DNA from 2 places in the Spongiibacter tropicus DSM 19543 genome. Region 1 is predicted to be linked to the other one. Evidence: predicted binding sites of a transcription regulator. Region 1 holds the regulator's gene; the other holds the start of a gene.

The links. Region 1 encodes LexA, which represses DNA repair genes until DNA is damaged. Its sites were predicted from a motif close to ACTGTNTNTANANACAGT; they were not measured.
Region 2: the regulator LexA is predicted to act here: its motif matches at 1,919-1,936, upstream of imuA (translesion DNA synthesis-associated protein ImuA).

Annotation. Positions count from the first base shown of each region.
Region 1 covers NZ_ATUS01000004.1:97,679-105,027, forward strand. The annotation lists gene topA (type I DNA topoisomerase) at 1-422, shown strand, start outside; gene G411_RS0115295 (hypothetical protein) at 434-913, shown strand; gene G411_RS20785 (hypothetical protein) at 992-1,258, shown strand; gene G411_RS0115305 (hypothetical protein) at 1,287-1,694, opposite strand; gene lexA (transcriptional repressor LexA) at 1,697-2,299, opposite strand; gene G411_RS0115315 (DUF6763 family protein) at 2,449-2,769, opposite strand; gene G411_RS20790 (mechanosensitive ion channel family protein) at 3,104-4,153, shown strand; gene G411_RS0115325 (S-methyl-5'-thioinosine phosphorylase) at 4,146-4,892, shown strand; gene G411_RS0115330 (CsiV family protein) at 4,857-5,645, opposite strand; gene mfd (transcription-repair coupling factor) at 5,684-7,349, opposite strand, start outside.
Region 2 covers NZ_ATUS01000003.1:315,284-322,632, forward strand. The annotation lists gene G411_RS0114790 (alkaline phosphatase family protein) at 1-416, shown strand, start outside; gene G411_RS0114795 (hypothetical protein) at 486-1,217, shown strand; gene G411_RS0114800 (pyridoxine 5'-phosphate oxidase C-terminal domain-containing protein) at 1,220-1,819, opposite strand; gene imuA (translesion DNA synthesis-associated protein ImuA) at 1,958-2,719, shown strand; gene G411_RS0114810 (Y-family DNA polymerase) at 2,722-4,173, shown strand; gene G411_RS0114815 (error-prone DNA polymerase) at 4,180-7,272, shown strand.

The DNA of each region.
Region 1 (7,349 bases):
AGAATACCCGCAAATTGCTGCGCAATGGGGAGGCCGCGCCGCCGAAAATGGACCCTGTGTCCATGCCCGAATTGCGCTGTGAAAAAGTGGATGATCACTACGTGTTGCGCGATGGGGCGTCAGGGCTGTTCCTCGCCGCCAGCGGTTTCCCCAAGAATCGGGAGACCCGGGCGCCTCTGGTAAAAGAAATCCTCCCTCATCAGGCGGAAATTGACCCCAAATACAACTTCCTGTTCTCGGCGCCTGCTGAGGACGACGAAGGTCGCGATACGGTGATTCGCTACAGCCGTAAGACGAAAGAGCAGTACGTACAGTCAGAAGTTGAGGGAAAACCCAGCGGTTGGTCAGCCTTTTATGAAGGCGGGAAATGGGTGGCGAGAGTCAAAGCGAAAAAGACCAGCCGTAAGACATCAGACAAATAGGGCGGGACAGCATGTCGTCAGAAACCTACCGAGGGCAATGCAACCTCCATCTGTTTCTTGCCCGACAGTATTTGAACCAACTGACCGAGGGCAGTCGGGAAGAGTGGGGAGGGCATTTCCATCGGGCTTGTCTTGAATCCTGTCTCTGGCAACTGCGGCTGGCTTACGAGAGCCATTTAGCGGATTTGCTATTCCAGCAACCCCGGTTTCAGCAGGCGATTCCTATCGGTCGTTATTCGGCCCGCGTCCTCTCATCAGGTGAGCATCCGCCGGAAATAGCGGAACTGGCTGACAGGGAAAGCCATGACGCGCGACTCAAATGGGTATTGGAATACGCGTTTATCAATGCGCCCTCTGCGGTGCAGGCATCTTCCGGCGCACTTATTGCTTCTTCTCGCGGTGAGGATGACTCGCTGCAACGGAGCTGGGAGGCCCTGGAGTTCCTGAGTGATACCGTGAACCGGCATCGGGCGACGCTGCAGGAATACTGATTGGCCGGAGATAGGCTGCCTTTGTTACACTACCGGTCAACCCCGTTGTTCGGGCAAGATCGACTCAAGGGATATTCTGTGCTGTCTTATTTAGAACTGGTTGAATTGGCAAATGGCGATATTGTGCTGCAGCGCTCTGAGGGCGATGAGCAGCCGTTGGTGACCATTCGCTTTTCTGATGAGACCCGCAAGCAGATTCCGGGCTCATGCCTGGAGCTGGCCAGGGTTATGGTGCAGGCGGGGCTGGAAGCCGCGCAGATCATCAGCGATGACGTGGAAGATGATGTCGATGATGATGAAGACGCCATTGACGGCGTGTTGCCTCAATCTAAAACCGTGCATTGAGCACGGTTTCCTTTCTGTATACGTTCAATTAATCCTGTAAGTGGATTACCAGACATTCGGCCTGACCTGCCTTTGCAGCTTGGGTTAGCAGTTGTCGCTCGGCAGCTCCCAGTGAGCCTTTCAGTAACACCGCGACGGTGTGGCTCTTTCCGCGCTCAAGGGCACGAGCAGCGATATTGCAGAGGCTGCCTTCATTTACAACGACTTGCAGGATGCGCTGTCCTCGTTCAGGGCTGTTGGCGTCCAGTAGCGGTTTGACCGGCCGATCTGCAACCCAGCAAAGCCAGCGCGGATCGGTGCTCCCGCAGAGCTGGCCCAGCATGGCGGACAGCAGAGTGCGCGACAGTTGCGCCTGGCTGCTAAGGGTGATTTCCGTAATGTGCGCGTTGTCAGCCGGGTGCTGCTGATCAAAAAGAGGGCGTTGTTCAAAAGCCATGTTCAGTTTCCTCGACGCAATACGCCTACGCTCAGGCCTTCGATAGCAAAGTCCTGTTCACGCAGGTCAACTTCAATGGGGGCGTAGTCCGGGTTTTCCGCAATTAACAGCAAGCGGTGGTTACTTTTCTCTTTCTGCAGGCGCTTAACGGTAACTTCGTCACCGATTCTCGCGACAATAATCTGCCCGTTATGGGCAACGGGAGTGCGGTGAACGGCGAGGAGGTCGTTCTCGAAGATGCCCGCATTGATCATGCTGTCACCGCGAACACGAAGGAAATAGTCTGCAGCCGGGGTAAACAAATTTGGCGAGATGGCGCAGTGATCTTCGATGTGCTCCTCCGCGAGGATAGGGCTACCTGCTGCCACTTGACCCACAATGGGGATGCCGAGTTCTTCCGGAAGACGGATGCCACGAGAAGCGCCGGGAATGATTTCAATGGCGCCTTTTCTCGCCAGTGCCTTGAGATGTTCTTCCGCCGCATTGGGCGAGCGGAACCCCAGCTCCTTGGCAATATCTGCCCGCGTCGGAGGGTAGCCTGTGTCTTCAATATGGCTTTTGATAAGTTCGAGAACCTGAGCTTGTCTGGCAGTTAGCTTTTCCATAATCGCGGTCTGGTTATCTATACAGTAACTGTGAGTATATACAGTATTTTATCCAGTGCAAGCGCTGCCCTGTATTTTCTGAAGCGAGGGTATGGTGTGAAGAGGCCCGCCCCAGTAAAGCCGTGGGCGGGCAGAGGGGGGAGAGGGTTTCAGTAGTCGTCAAAAAGGCCGTTGACGACGTCAGTTTCTATTTCGTGTAAGGGGTTGCAGAGTTGTTCCGGTATTAAGCCGTCGCCCCAGTCGCGGTAGTCGTCGTCGCTGAGCTCAAAGGCATTACGCCAGTCCTCGGGTTCTTCGATACTCTGCAGGGCGAGCTGTCGCCAACTCTCCAGATCATATTCGCAAATCTCGCCATCAATCATTTGCACTTCGATGGTGTGTTCCCGGTCGTCGATCGCAACGACTTCAAACTGCTGGTCAGTTTCAAGGTCTTTGTACCAGCTGCCAACTTGAGGAGCTATGCTCGCCATAACGCTTGCCTCCTTTCTTCGACTTTTGCACCAAGCTATCACTTCCCCTTGGGGTGTCCAGTCGGTATTTGCGCGTCGATAACCGTGGTTTCTCCTTAGTGAATTATTGGATGCATGGCGAAATCCAAGCGCTTTCAGAGGGATGGCTACCTAAGTTAAACTGCTTTTCCCATTTTGACCGCGCTTTTTTAGTGCAGCCAGCTATAACGGACGCGGTCATAACAAATAATCTGTCTAGCGCGGAGGAACTGCGGTGCTGTCTCAGGACTGGCTAAAGGGTGTGGAGTTTTCTAATTACCCATGGCTTACAGAAGTCTTTATCGTCGTCTTGATCATGCTGACGGCCAACTTATTCGTCGGACGACTGCTCAATAAGCTGGCGGAGAAATTTGCCAGAACGCACAACCTCTGGGACGACGCCTTGTTGCTGGCGTCTCGCAAGCCACTAATTCTGATGATTTGGGTCGTTGGTGCCAGTCACGTACTGGAGATTATTGGCGAAAGTACGGATGCGGATATCTTTTCGGCGCTACAGCCCTTCCGCGCGGTAGCGGTAATGGCGATTCTTGGCTGGTTTTTGGTCAAGCTGGTTCGAGAGATAGAAACAGGGATTCTGTCGCGGGAATATGGCGACGACGATGAGCCCATCGACCAGACAACCGTCATGGCGCTCGGCAAGCTGGTGCGCAGCGCGGTGATTATCGTCGTAGTGCTGATGATTCTGCAGAACCTTGGCTACAGTATCTCCGGGGTGTTGGCCTTTGGGGGTATCGGCGGGATCGCGGTGGGCTTTGCCGCCAAGGATTTGCTGGCGAATTTCTTCGGTGGGTTGATGGTGTATCTCGATCGCCCGTTTTCTGTCGGAGACTGGATTCGGTCCCCCGACAAGAATATTGAGGGGACAGTGGAAAATATCGGCTGGCGGCAAACCCGCATACGGACCTTTGATCAGCGTCCGCTTTATGTGCCGAATGCCACCTTCACGCAGATTTCGGTTGAAAATCCCTCGCGCATGTTGAACCGCCGCATATATGAAACTATCGGTGTGCGCTATGACGATGCGAAGCATATTCCGGCGATTATCAGCAAGGTCCGGGAAATGCTGGCCAACCACCCCGAAATTGATACCCGCAAGACACTGATCGTCAATTTCAACAGCTTTAATGCGTCTTCACTCGATTTCTTTGTGTATACCTTCACAAAGACGACGCAGTGGGTGAAATACCATGAAATTAAGCAGGACATCCTGCTGAACATTCTCGAGATTGTTCATGAGCTGGGGGCCGATGTGGCTTACCCAACCAGTACTATCAAAATGGACCCGGTACAAATAGAGCGTGTTGCTCGCGATGGCAGCGAAGCAGGAGACATTGAGAATGCCTAAAACGATTGCGGTGATCGGTGGAACGGGCTTGTGCGATTGGCCCGGCGCGGAGTTGTTGGGTACCCGCGAGGTGGAGACTGCCTACGGTGCCCCGAGCGCGCCGATTCATCAGATGAGATACAAGGGCGCGGAATTTCTGTTTCTGCCCCGTCACGGTGTGGGGCACTCGCTGCCGCCGCACGCGATCAACTACCGGGCCAATATTCAAGCGCTGAAAGACGCCGGTGCGGGTGAGATTATTGCAGTGAACGCAGTGGGTGGCATCAGTGAGCGCTTTGTTGCGGGGGTAATTGCCTTGCCGGAGCAGATTAATGATTACACTTGGGGGCGCGAGCACACGTTCTACGATGGCCGGGATGGCAATGTCCAACACATCGATTTTAGTTACCCCTATTGCGAAGAGTTACGCCTGCGATTGTGTGCCGCAGCCCAGACGGCGGATATTGATGTCGAGCCCTATGGTACCTATGCGGTAACACAGGGGCCGCGCCTGGAAACGGCGGCGGAAATTCAACGCTTGGCGCGAGACGGCAATGATATGGTGGGGATGACAGCCATGCCTGAGGCTGCGCTTGCCAGAGAGGCCGGGCTGGATTATGCCTCGGTGTGTCTGGTGGTTAATCCGGGTGCCGGATTGAGCGACACCCTGATTACGATGGAAGATATTCAGGCCGTTATCGATACCGGCATGCTGCAGGTCAAATCACTGCTGGCTCAGTGTATCCTCAGCCACGGTTGAAGTTTGGGGCTTGCTGATCATGATCAGCAGGCCAAACAGCGGGTTATCGATATAGTGAAGCTCATCGCTGCGCATGCGGCGTTCTTCACTCATCACTACGATCCGTTCTACCGGCTCGGCGCCTACCGGAATGACCGGTTGGCTGGGCGCGTTATCTTCAATACTCATGTCTGTGCCAGGGAATTCCACCAGTGCCTCCTGCGGGGGGAGGGTGTCTTCCTGCGGGATCTCCACTTCCTCGTCAATCGGCTGATGGCGGTTGGGCCGTCTGGGCAAGTAGTAATTGCCCTGCTGGTAGCCAAAGCGCGAAAGCCAGAGTTGTGGCTCGGCATACAGATAGCGCTCCAGCGCGATACGAACATAGCCTTCCAACTCATAGTGCTCGCCGTAGCGCTCCCCCCCTTGAATAAGAACCGCCGGTGCGCGTTTTCTGGGCTCTAAATCCTGTATCCAGCTCAGTTGGGTCAGTATGCGATAACGCGATGACAGCTTTAGAGAGCGCAGGGCCTTGGCAAACTGTGGGTGGTTGGTGCCGACACGGCTGAGGTTCGCTTCCCCTTGGTTGTTCAGCCGGACCCAGTCGTGGGGGTAGCGCAGGTGAAGATTGTCTGGCCAGACCTCGGCCTGTTGTGCGGCAGGATCGGTGTTGGCATAAACCACCAGATCGATCTGATAGCGCCCGTCGGGCTGAGCCAGCGCGCCCGCACTGAGCAGTGTGGCGAACAGGAGGGCGAAGAAGCGTTGGCGATGCATAGTGGGAATCTCTTTCCTTGTCACGAGAGGCGCTCGGCCTATGTTGTACTGGGTGCAAGCAGATCAAGCAAGCGTTCCACTGCCTCAATGCGCTGTTCTGCGGCCTCCGTCTGCTCTTTAAAGCGCAGCGCATTGGCGCCGTCGAGCTGGTAGCGTGCAGCATTTTTCTGCACCAGTTGCACAATGTTGATGGGCTCAACCTTTGTGTCGTCGGCAAACTCTATACGACCGCCCGCGCCGGATGCCTCGATTTTACTCAGGCCTATGGCGATAGCGCGCAACCGCAATTCAGCACAGCGGAACAGGTGTTTACAGGGCTCCGGCAACAGCCCGAACCGGTCGATCATTTCTACTTGCAGCTCCCGCAATTCGTCGCGGCTGTCGGCGCTGGCGACGCGCTTGTACAGCATCAGTCGCTCCTGGACATCCGGCAGATAATCATCGGGAATGAGGGCCGGAATACGCAGATTGACTTCAGTATGATCGCTCTGGTTGGACTCAAGGTCGACGGTTTTCCCGTCTTTAATGGCTTTCACCGCGCGATCCAGCATTTCCATATACAAGCTGAAACCGATGGAGTGAATCTGTCCGCTCTGGCCTTCTCCCAGCAGTTCCCCGGCGCCGCGAATTTCCATGTCGTGGGTAGCCAGTGTGAAGCCTGCGCCAAGGTCGTCTGCTTCGCTGATTGCCGTGAGGCGTTTTTCGGCGTCGCGGGTCAGTTGCTTCTGTGGTGGCGTCAGCAAATAGGCGTAGGCTTGGTGGTGGGAGCGACCGACGCGTCCCCGCAACTGGTGCAGTTGCGCCAGGCCAAATTTGTCGGCGCGCTCGATAATAATGGTGTTGGCATTCGGAACGTCGATGCCGGTTTCGATAATCGTCGAGCACAGCAGCACATTGTGCCGCTTGTGATAGAAGTCGCTCATCACCTGCTCAAGCTCGCGCTCGCGCATTTGGCCGTGGCCGATGCCAATGCGTAGATCGGGCAGCAGCGCCTGCAGGTCACGGGCGGTTTTCTCGATGGTTTTGACTTCATTGTGCAGGTAATACACCTGACCGCCGCGTAATACCTCTCGGAGAATGGCCTCTTTGATCAGTGCCTCATCGCGTTCGCGTACAAAGGTTTTTACCGACAGGCGCCGCGCGGGCGGCGTGGCAATGATCGAAAGGTCGCGAATGCCCGACATGGACATATTCAGTGTGCGGGGAATCGGGGTGGCCGTCAGGGTCAGCACATCGACTTCGGCACGAAGATTTTTCAATGCTTCTTTCTGGCGAACGCCAAAGCGGTGCTCTTCGTCGATGATCACCAATCCGAGATTGGCATAGCGAATGTCGCTGCTCAGCAGTTTGTGCGTGCCGATCAGGATATCAATCTTGCCTGCCTGCAAATCCTTGATCACGGCCTGTTGCTCGGCCGCGGTGCGGAAGCGCGACAGTACTTCTATTTTGAAGGGCCAGTCTGCAAAGCGGTCTCGGAAGGATTCGTAGTGCTGTTGAGCGAGCAGGGTGGTGGGGACCAGAATTGCCACCTGGCTGCTGTTCTGTACCGCAATAAAGGCGGCGCGCACCGCGACTTCCGTTTTGCCGAAGCCCACGTCGCCACAGACTAATCGGTCCATGGGTTGTTCGGAGCGCAAGTCTCTCAGAACAGCGTCGATAGCAGCTTGCTGATCCGGTGTTTCCTCGAAAGGGAAGGCGTCGGCA
Region 2 (7,349 bases), on a different contig from region 1:
CCATTGCGGGCTACCCCAAGCGCGGCAACCCGATTCTGGGCAAGGTCGTGTCTGTGGGTAAAACCTCACCGGAGCTGGCCGCCGATGGTATGCCGTACACCACATTGGGCTACACCAACGGTAACGGCTTCCGCGACCTGGGTGACGAAACAGACGCGGATGCCGGTTACGATCTGCCGATCAAGACCGGCCGTCAGGACCTGTTGTTTGTGGATACCGAGTCTCCCGGCTATCACCAGGAAGCGCTGGTACCGCTCGGCTCTGAAACCCATGCAGGTGAAGATGTGGGCGTCTATGCCAAGGGCCCTGGTGCATCACTGGTCAGCGGCACCAACGAGCAGAACCTGATCTTCCACGTGATGGACTATGCCGCCGATCTGGTCAACGCGGCAAACGCCAAGCAAGTGGCACCGTAACACCGCCGTTCAGCGGGCCGTTCGCGGCCCGCTTTTCTGTTTTTTTGGATATTGATACCGAGTTTCACCATGCCAATTCCTCATTTTTACACGCTGCTTCTCAGCCTGACCTTACTGGCCAACCCGGCCATTGCCGAGCGCTGTAACAGCGATGCGGCGATTGCCGCCCACTACCGCATTACCGAGAAGCAGGGCCCCCAGACCCGCCAGCGCGATCTGGTACTTTGGCGCCATGATGGTCGCATCGCCCATCAATACCCCCAGCGCGACATCACCGAGCTGTGGGAATACAACACGGCGGGACACCCCCGGCTGCTGCGCAGCTTCGACGCCTATCAGCGCAGCATTGAATATGCCCCCAATGAGATTCCCAATGCGGCCAGCGCCGACGACTGGTCGCGCAAACAGCAGTTGATCGCCAATTCACAGATTGCGGCTATGCAGCAGCAGGCAAGCCGCGGTGAGGGTTGCGAGCAACGCAGCGACTACACACTGGATGAAAACGGCGCCCACAGCGACTTGCAGTGGCTGCCCCAGCAACGCCTGATTGCCGAGCTGCACTACCAGCGCGGCAATTACGAAGAGCATTGGACACTGATGTCGGTCAATCGCGATGCCAAAGCCGTAGCGGCTTTCTTTGCCGAACGAGACGCCTTCCAGAGCACCGACTACAGCGATATTGGCGATAACGAGAGCGATCCCTTTTTGAGCAAAATGATCAATCTCGGTTTTATCTCCCACGGCGCTTCAGGCATCTACAACAGTCAGGGCCAGGATATCGGTCACGGCCATAATCATTGACGTCAGGGCACCAGACACTGGTGCCGCCACTGCCCGGCGCGATCGCGCTGATAGCGGTAACGCCGGTGCAGACCATCAGGGCTGGCGGACCAGTGCTCCAGCCAGTCGATCTGCAATCGAAGCCCCCGGGCATTGGGGCTGAAGGGAATATCGTCAGCGGTATGAGCGCGACGCAAGTCGGCAATGCCGGCCGCTAAATCGCCCTCGTCAGCCAGCTCGCTGCTTTGCGGCTGGCACTGCGCATAATAGTGATCCAGCCATTTGCTGCCGTCGGGCTTATGCTGCCAGTGACGGCGCATTTCGTCCTCTTCAAGCAACTGCCAAGCCCCACGCAGTCGGTACTGACGCATCTGCGACGGCCAGAACAACAGTAGCTCACTGTGACCACCGGTCATCAGCGCTCGCCACTTTGGCGAACTGTCGTTGATGAAGATAACCGGCCCACGCTCAGCCAGTTCACGCAACACCAATGTCCGTAGGCTAAGCTCGCCATTTTCAACCGTTGCCAACGTGCAGGTTTTGGCGGCGGCGTCCCCTTCCGTCATCGCCTGTTGATAGTGTTCACGCAATGCCTGCAAAGGCTTGTCGTGTTGAGCGATCATTGCCGTTCTCCCCGTCTTTTGGCGGGCAGTATGGCCCATCGTTGATTCCTCACCAAGGCGTCCGCTCCACAGATGCTTGACTTTTTCCCTCGACAATATACTGTACATTTATACAGTTATTTTGACGAAGCGTGTGTTATGTCGCAATCACCCAGCCTCAACGAGCTACTCACCCAGCAGCCACTCTGGCGTGCAGGCCGCGCGCCGCTGAACAGCGCGCGCGCGGGAGAAGGTATAGACAGTGGCTGGCCGACGCTGAATGAAGCCTTACACCATGGCGGCTGGCCTCGCAGTGGCTCCTGCGAATTACTGCACAGCGCCGTGGGTATTGGCGAGCTGAGCCTGGTACTACCGGCACTGAGCGCCCTCAGTCAACGCAAGGGCATTGCCTGGGTATCGCCGCCTTTCTTGCCCTATGCTCCCGGCTTGCACCAGCAAGGCCTGATACTGGAGCAGCAGTTTCTCTTGCAGGCACCGCCCGCGCAGCAGCTCTGGTGCACCGAAGAAGCACTGCGTAGCGGCGCCTTTGCCGCGGTACTCAGCTGGTCAAGGGATGATCTTCCCCACCGGCAGCTACGGCGCCTGCATCTCGCCGCTCGTGACGGACACTGTTGGCACCTGCACTTTCGGCCCGGCCATTGTGAACAACAGGCTTCGCCCGCCCCACTCCGGCTGCGCCTCACCGCTGAAACAGCCGCGCTGGGTGTCACCGTACTCAAACAACCCGGTGGCCATGCCGGGCAATCTCTCAGCCTGCCTCGCCCCACAGCGCTGCTGCACCGCCAGCGCCCGGCCCGGCAGTGGCCCGTATCTCTACCTCCGCGACGCCGACTGGCCTTGCATTCCACAGCGGGGCAGAGAGCAGAGAAAGCAACGTCTCCGGCACGAGCATCGGTCTGAGTATGCTGTATCTGTGTTTGCGTTTTCCCCAACTGGGGCTGGAAGCACTGGGCAATAGTGTCGACCGGGAGCAGCCCTCTGCACTGCTTGAAAACGGCCGACTGCGACTGTGCAACCGTATTGCAGAGCAACGGGGGCTCTCTCCCGGCATCAGCACCGGACAGGCGCAGGCACTGTGCCCGGAACTGCATTGTCATCCACGTGACGCCCTGCGTGAGCAGCACTACCTGCAGCGGCTGGCACTTTGGGCCTATCGCTTCAGCGACGATGTCTGCCTGAGTGGAGAAGACGCGCTAATCATCGAGATCAGCCGCTCGAGGCGCCTGTTTGGCTCCATACAACGCCTGCATCGGCGTCTCCTCGCGGCTTACCAGCGCCACAACATCACTGTGCAGGAAGGCCTTGGCCCGACTCCGCTCTGCGCAGAGTTACTCAGCTTGAAAGGCATTACCGTTGCCGCATTACTGGCCGATGACGGCAGCTTGCAGCGCCCTGCCATGAAGCGTCAGCTCGCCAGACTGCCCTGTCAGGTACTACCCACCTCCAGCAAGACCCACAAAGCCTTACACAGCATGGGGCTGCGACGCTTGGGCGAGGTATTGGCCCTGCCGCGTAAAACGCTGCTCAGTGGTTTTGAGCCAGCATTCTGCGATGCCATCGACCGACTGACCGGTCGCAGTGAGGATGTTCGCCCACGCTTCCTGCCCGGCGAGCGTTTTGTCGGAGAGCGCACACTGCACGGAGGCGTGCAACACAGCGAGCAGCTGCGCCCCGCCATCGACGAATTATTACAGGAACTGGCAATCTATCTCCGTCTTCGACAGACGCTGCCCCAGTCACTGAACTGGCGATTTCACTATCTGGACGGCCAGCATGAGGACTGGCAAACGCCGCTGTCACTGTCACATTTCGAGCGCCCGGCCCTGCTGGCACTGGTGATGCTGCAACTCGATGGGCGGCGACTGCCGGGAGCGGTCGAGTCTATTGAACTGCACTGCCATCAACTGACAGCACTGCAACCTCGTTGCGAGCAACTGTTCAGCGATGCCGAGCAGGAACAGCGAAACGCCCAACAAATGCTGTTCAACAAGCTCCGCTTGCGCGTGGGTGAACACGGCATTCGCCGCCTTCAACAGCGCGAAGACTGGTTGCCAGAGTACCAGGGTGTCGCTTGCCCACAGTCCGCCTATCGGCACAGTAAAATAGCGGCAACCGTTGCATTGCGCCCCGCCGTGCTATTGGCTGAGCTGCAGCCACTGCCCGTGCAGGAAGGGCTGCCCCTGTGGCAAGGGCGACTGGAGCTGCTCCAGGGGCCAGAGCGTATCGACAGCCACTGGTGGCAGCAGCGCCAGGCCCGTGACTACTACATTGCCCGCCACGAACAACAGGGCTTGTGCTGGGTCTTCAAAGATTGTCTCAGCCAGCAGTGGTACCTCCACGGCTTTTTTTCGTGAACAGCCATGCCTGCTCTGCTGAACTGTCAAAGCAATTTCAGCTTTCTATCCGCCGCCTCTCACCCGGAGGAACTGGTAATACAGGCGGATGAACTGGGCTATTCGGCGATCGCCTTGTGCGATGAACTGTCACTGGCGGGCATCGTCCGCGCCTGGCGAGCAGCAAGGGAGCGCTCTATTCGGTTGATCTGTGGCAGCCGGATAAGTCTTGATGACGGCATACAGCTGCTACTGTTGGCCCCAAATCGGCGGGGCTACAATCAGCTTTGTGCACTGATTAGCCACGCCCGCCTGAATAGTCCCAAAGGCGAATACCACTTGGACCGGCAGACACTCGCACGCTTCTGCAGAGACTGTCTGGCTATTTGGTTGCCAGCAATACCCGGCCATGACGAGGCCTCAGGGCACTTCTTACGCGAGTGCTTTGGCGAGCGACTCTGGCTGGGGATCAGCCTGGATTGCCACGCTCAACAGGAACTGCACTATCTGGCCAATTACGAGCTGGCAAAACGTCTTCACTTACCCATGGTCGCAGCCCCCCATATCCGTATGCACAGCCGTAAGCGCCATGCACTGCTGGATGTGCTGACCGCAACCCGCCTGCACTGCAGCGTCGACCAACTCGGACAGCAGCGCCCCAGCAACAGTGAACACCATATCAAGCCACTATCCCTGCTAAGCCGCGACTATCCCCCCGCATTGCTTGAGGAAAGCGACCACCTGGCCAAACGCTGTGAGTTCCGCCTTGATGAACTGCGTTACCAATACCCTACCGAGCTGGTGCCCCGCGGCCAGGCGGCCTGTGACTTTCTGCGCAGTCTGACGGAAGCGGGCGCCAAACAACGCTGGCCGTCGGGCGTTCCCGACACGGTACAGAATCAGCTGGAGCGCGAGCTATCCCTGATCGCCGAACTGAAGTATGAGCATTACTTCCTCACGGTATACGACATTGTTCAGTTCGCGCGAAGCCAGCAGATCCTCTGTCAGGGCCGCGGCTCAGCCGCCAACTCTGCGGTTTGTTACTGTCTGTATATTACCGAGGTGGATCCCAGTCGGGCGCAACTGCTGTTTGAACGCTTCATTTCCAAGGAGCGTAATGAACCCCCTGATATCGACGTAGACTTTGAGCACGAACGTCGAGAGGAGGTCATTCAGTACATTTACAGAAAATATGGCCGCAATCATGCCGCGCTGGCGGCAACGGTGATCAGCTACCGGCGACGCAGTGCTGTACGGGATGTCGGCCGCGCACTGGGATTTGATGAAGCGCTGATCAGCGCGCTTAGCCAGAACATGGCTTGGTGGGATGACAGCGCCAGCCTGCCCGAACGCTTGCGGGAAGTCGGCATCGACAGCAGTCAATCCCGAGGCCAATTGTTTGTCCAGCTTATTGAGGAAATTCTGGGCTTTCCCCGCCACCTTTCACAGCATGTAGGCGGCTTTGTCATCAGTCGCGCTCCTATCGCCACACTGGTGCCTCAAGAAAACGCCAGTATGCCGGACCGAACTGTAATCCAGTGGGATAAAGAAGACCTTGAGAGTCTGGGCATGATGAAAATCGATATCCTGGCCCTCGGCATGCTCAGCGCACTTCGACGCAGCCTCCACTATCTCAGTGAGCGCTTGGGCAAGCCTATGCAACTGATGGACATTCCCGCCAACGACGACGCCACGTTCGAGATGCTTTGCAACGCAGACAGTATTGGTGTCTTTCAGATCGAATCGCGCGCCCAAATGAGTATGCTGCCCCGACTGCAGCCGCGCAGCTTTTACGACTTGGTGATTCAGATTGCGATTGTCCGACCCGGCCCGATTCAGGGGGGCATGGTGCACCCCTTTTTACGACGTCGGCAGGGTATTGAAGAGGAGGTGTATGCCAATGCAGCCATCCAGTCGGTACTCGGGCGTACAATGGGCGTACCCATCTTCCAGGAACAAGTCATTCAGCTGGCAATGGTCGCCGCCGGATTCAGCGGCGGTGAGGCGGATGCACTTCGGCGGGCCATGGCCAGCTGGGGGCGCAACGGCCACTTGGAACGTTTTAAGCAAAAACTGATTTCCGGCATGCTGGAGCGAGGTTATGAGGAGGAGTTTGCCGAACGGCTGTTCAGCCAAATGAAGGGGTTTGGCGCCTATGGCTTTCCGGAATCACACTCTGCCAGCTTTGCCTTGCTCGCCTATGCCTCCGCCTGGATAAAACGCCACCACCCCGCGGCATTCTTTTGCGGCTTGCTCAACAGCCAGCCGATGGGGTTCTATTCACCATCTCAGCTCTGCCAGGATGCCCAACGCCACGGCGTCGAACTACTCCCGCCGTGCATTAATCACAGCCACTGGGAGCATAAGATTGATTACCAGACCAAGCAGCCGCGACTGCGCCTTGGGCTGTGTTTAGTCAAAGGGCTGAGCGAATCCCTTGTCAGCCAACTGGTCAGCTGTCGGCAGCAAGACGGCCCGTTTCAGAGTATTGGCAACTGCCTCGACAGGCTGACACAACAAATCCATTACGGTGAGCAACTTGAACAAGCCCTGAAGCGACTGGCCGCCAGTGACAGCTTCCACAGCCTGGAAAAAAATCGTTACCAAAGCTATTGGCAGATTCAGCAGTACCGCCCCAGTGCGGTTCTTAAGGGCAATAGCGCACACCGGCTGGACCTTGCAGAACCCTCGGAAGTAGCGCATGTTGAACAGGACTATCGGCATACCGGCTTGAGCCTTCGACGCCACCCCATCGCCTTATTGCGGGAGCAGCAGCTTTTGGGTAATTGCTTGAGCGCAGAGCAAATTAAAGGCAGTGCCGATCGGCGCTGGGTCAGTCTCGTCGGATTGGTCACCTGTCGCCAACGGCCGGGCAGTGCGTCAGGCACACTCTTCATCACCCTCGAAGATGAAACCGGCAACAGCAATATTATTGTCTGGCCAGACCTGCAGCAGCGCTACCGCCGCGAGATATTGCAAAGTCGCCTACTGAAAGTGAGCGGAACAGTTCAAAAGAGTGAATGCAAGAGCGGAACGGGTGTGATCCATATTCTTGCTCAATACTTGCAGGACTACAGCACACTACTAGATATTCGCGCCAATTCTCATGATTTCCATTAGCCACCCTGTCGTAGGTACTATCCCGAGTTAATGCGGTTTTCGATTATCGATAGGCTCAAAAGGCTAGGATTGCAGGC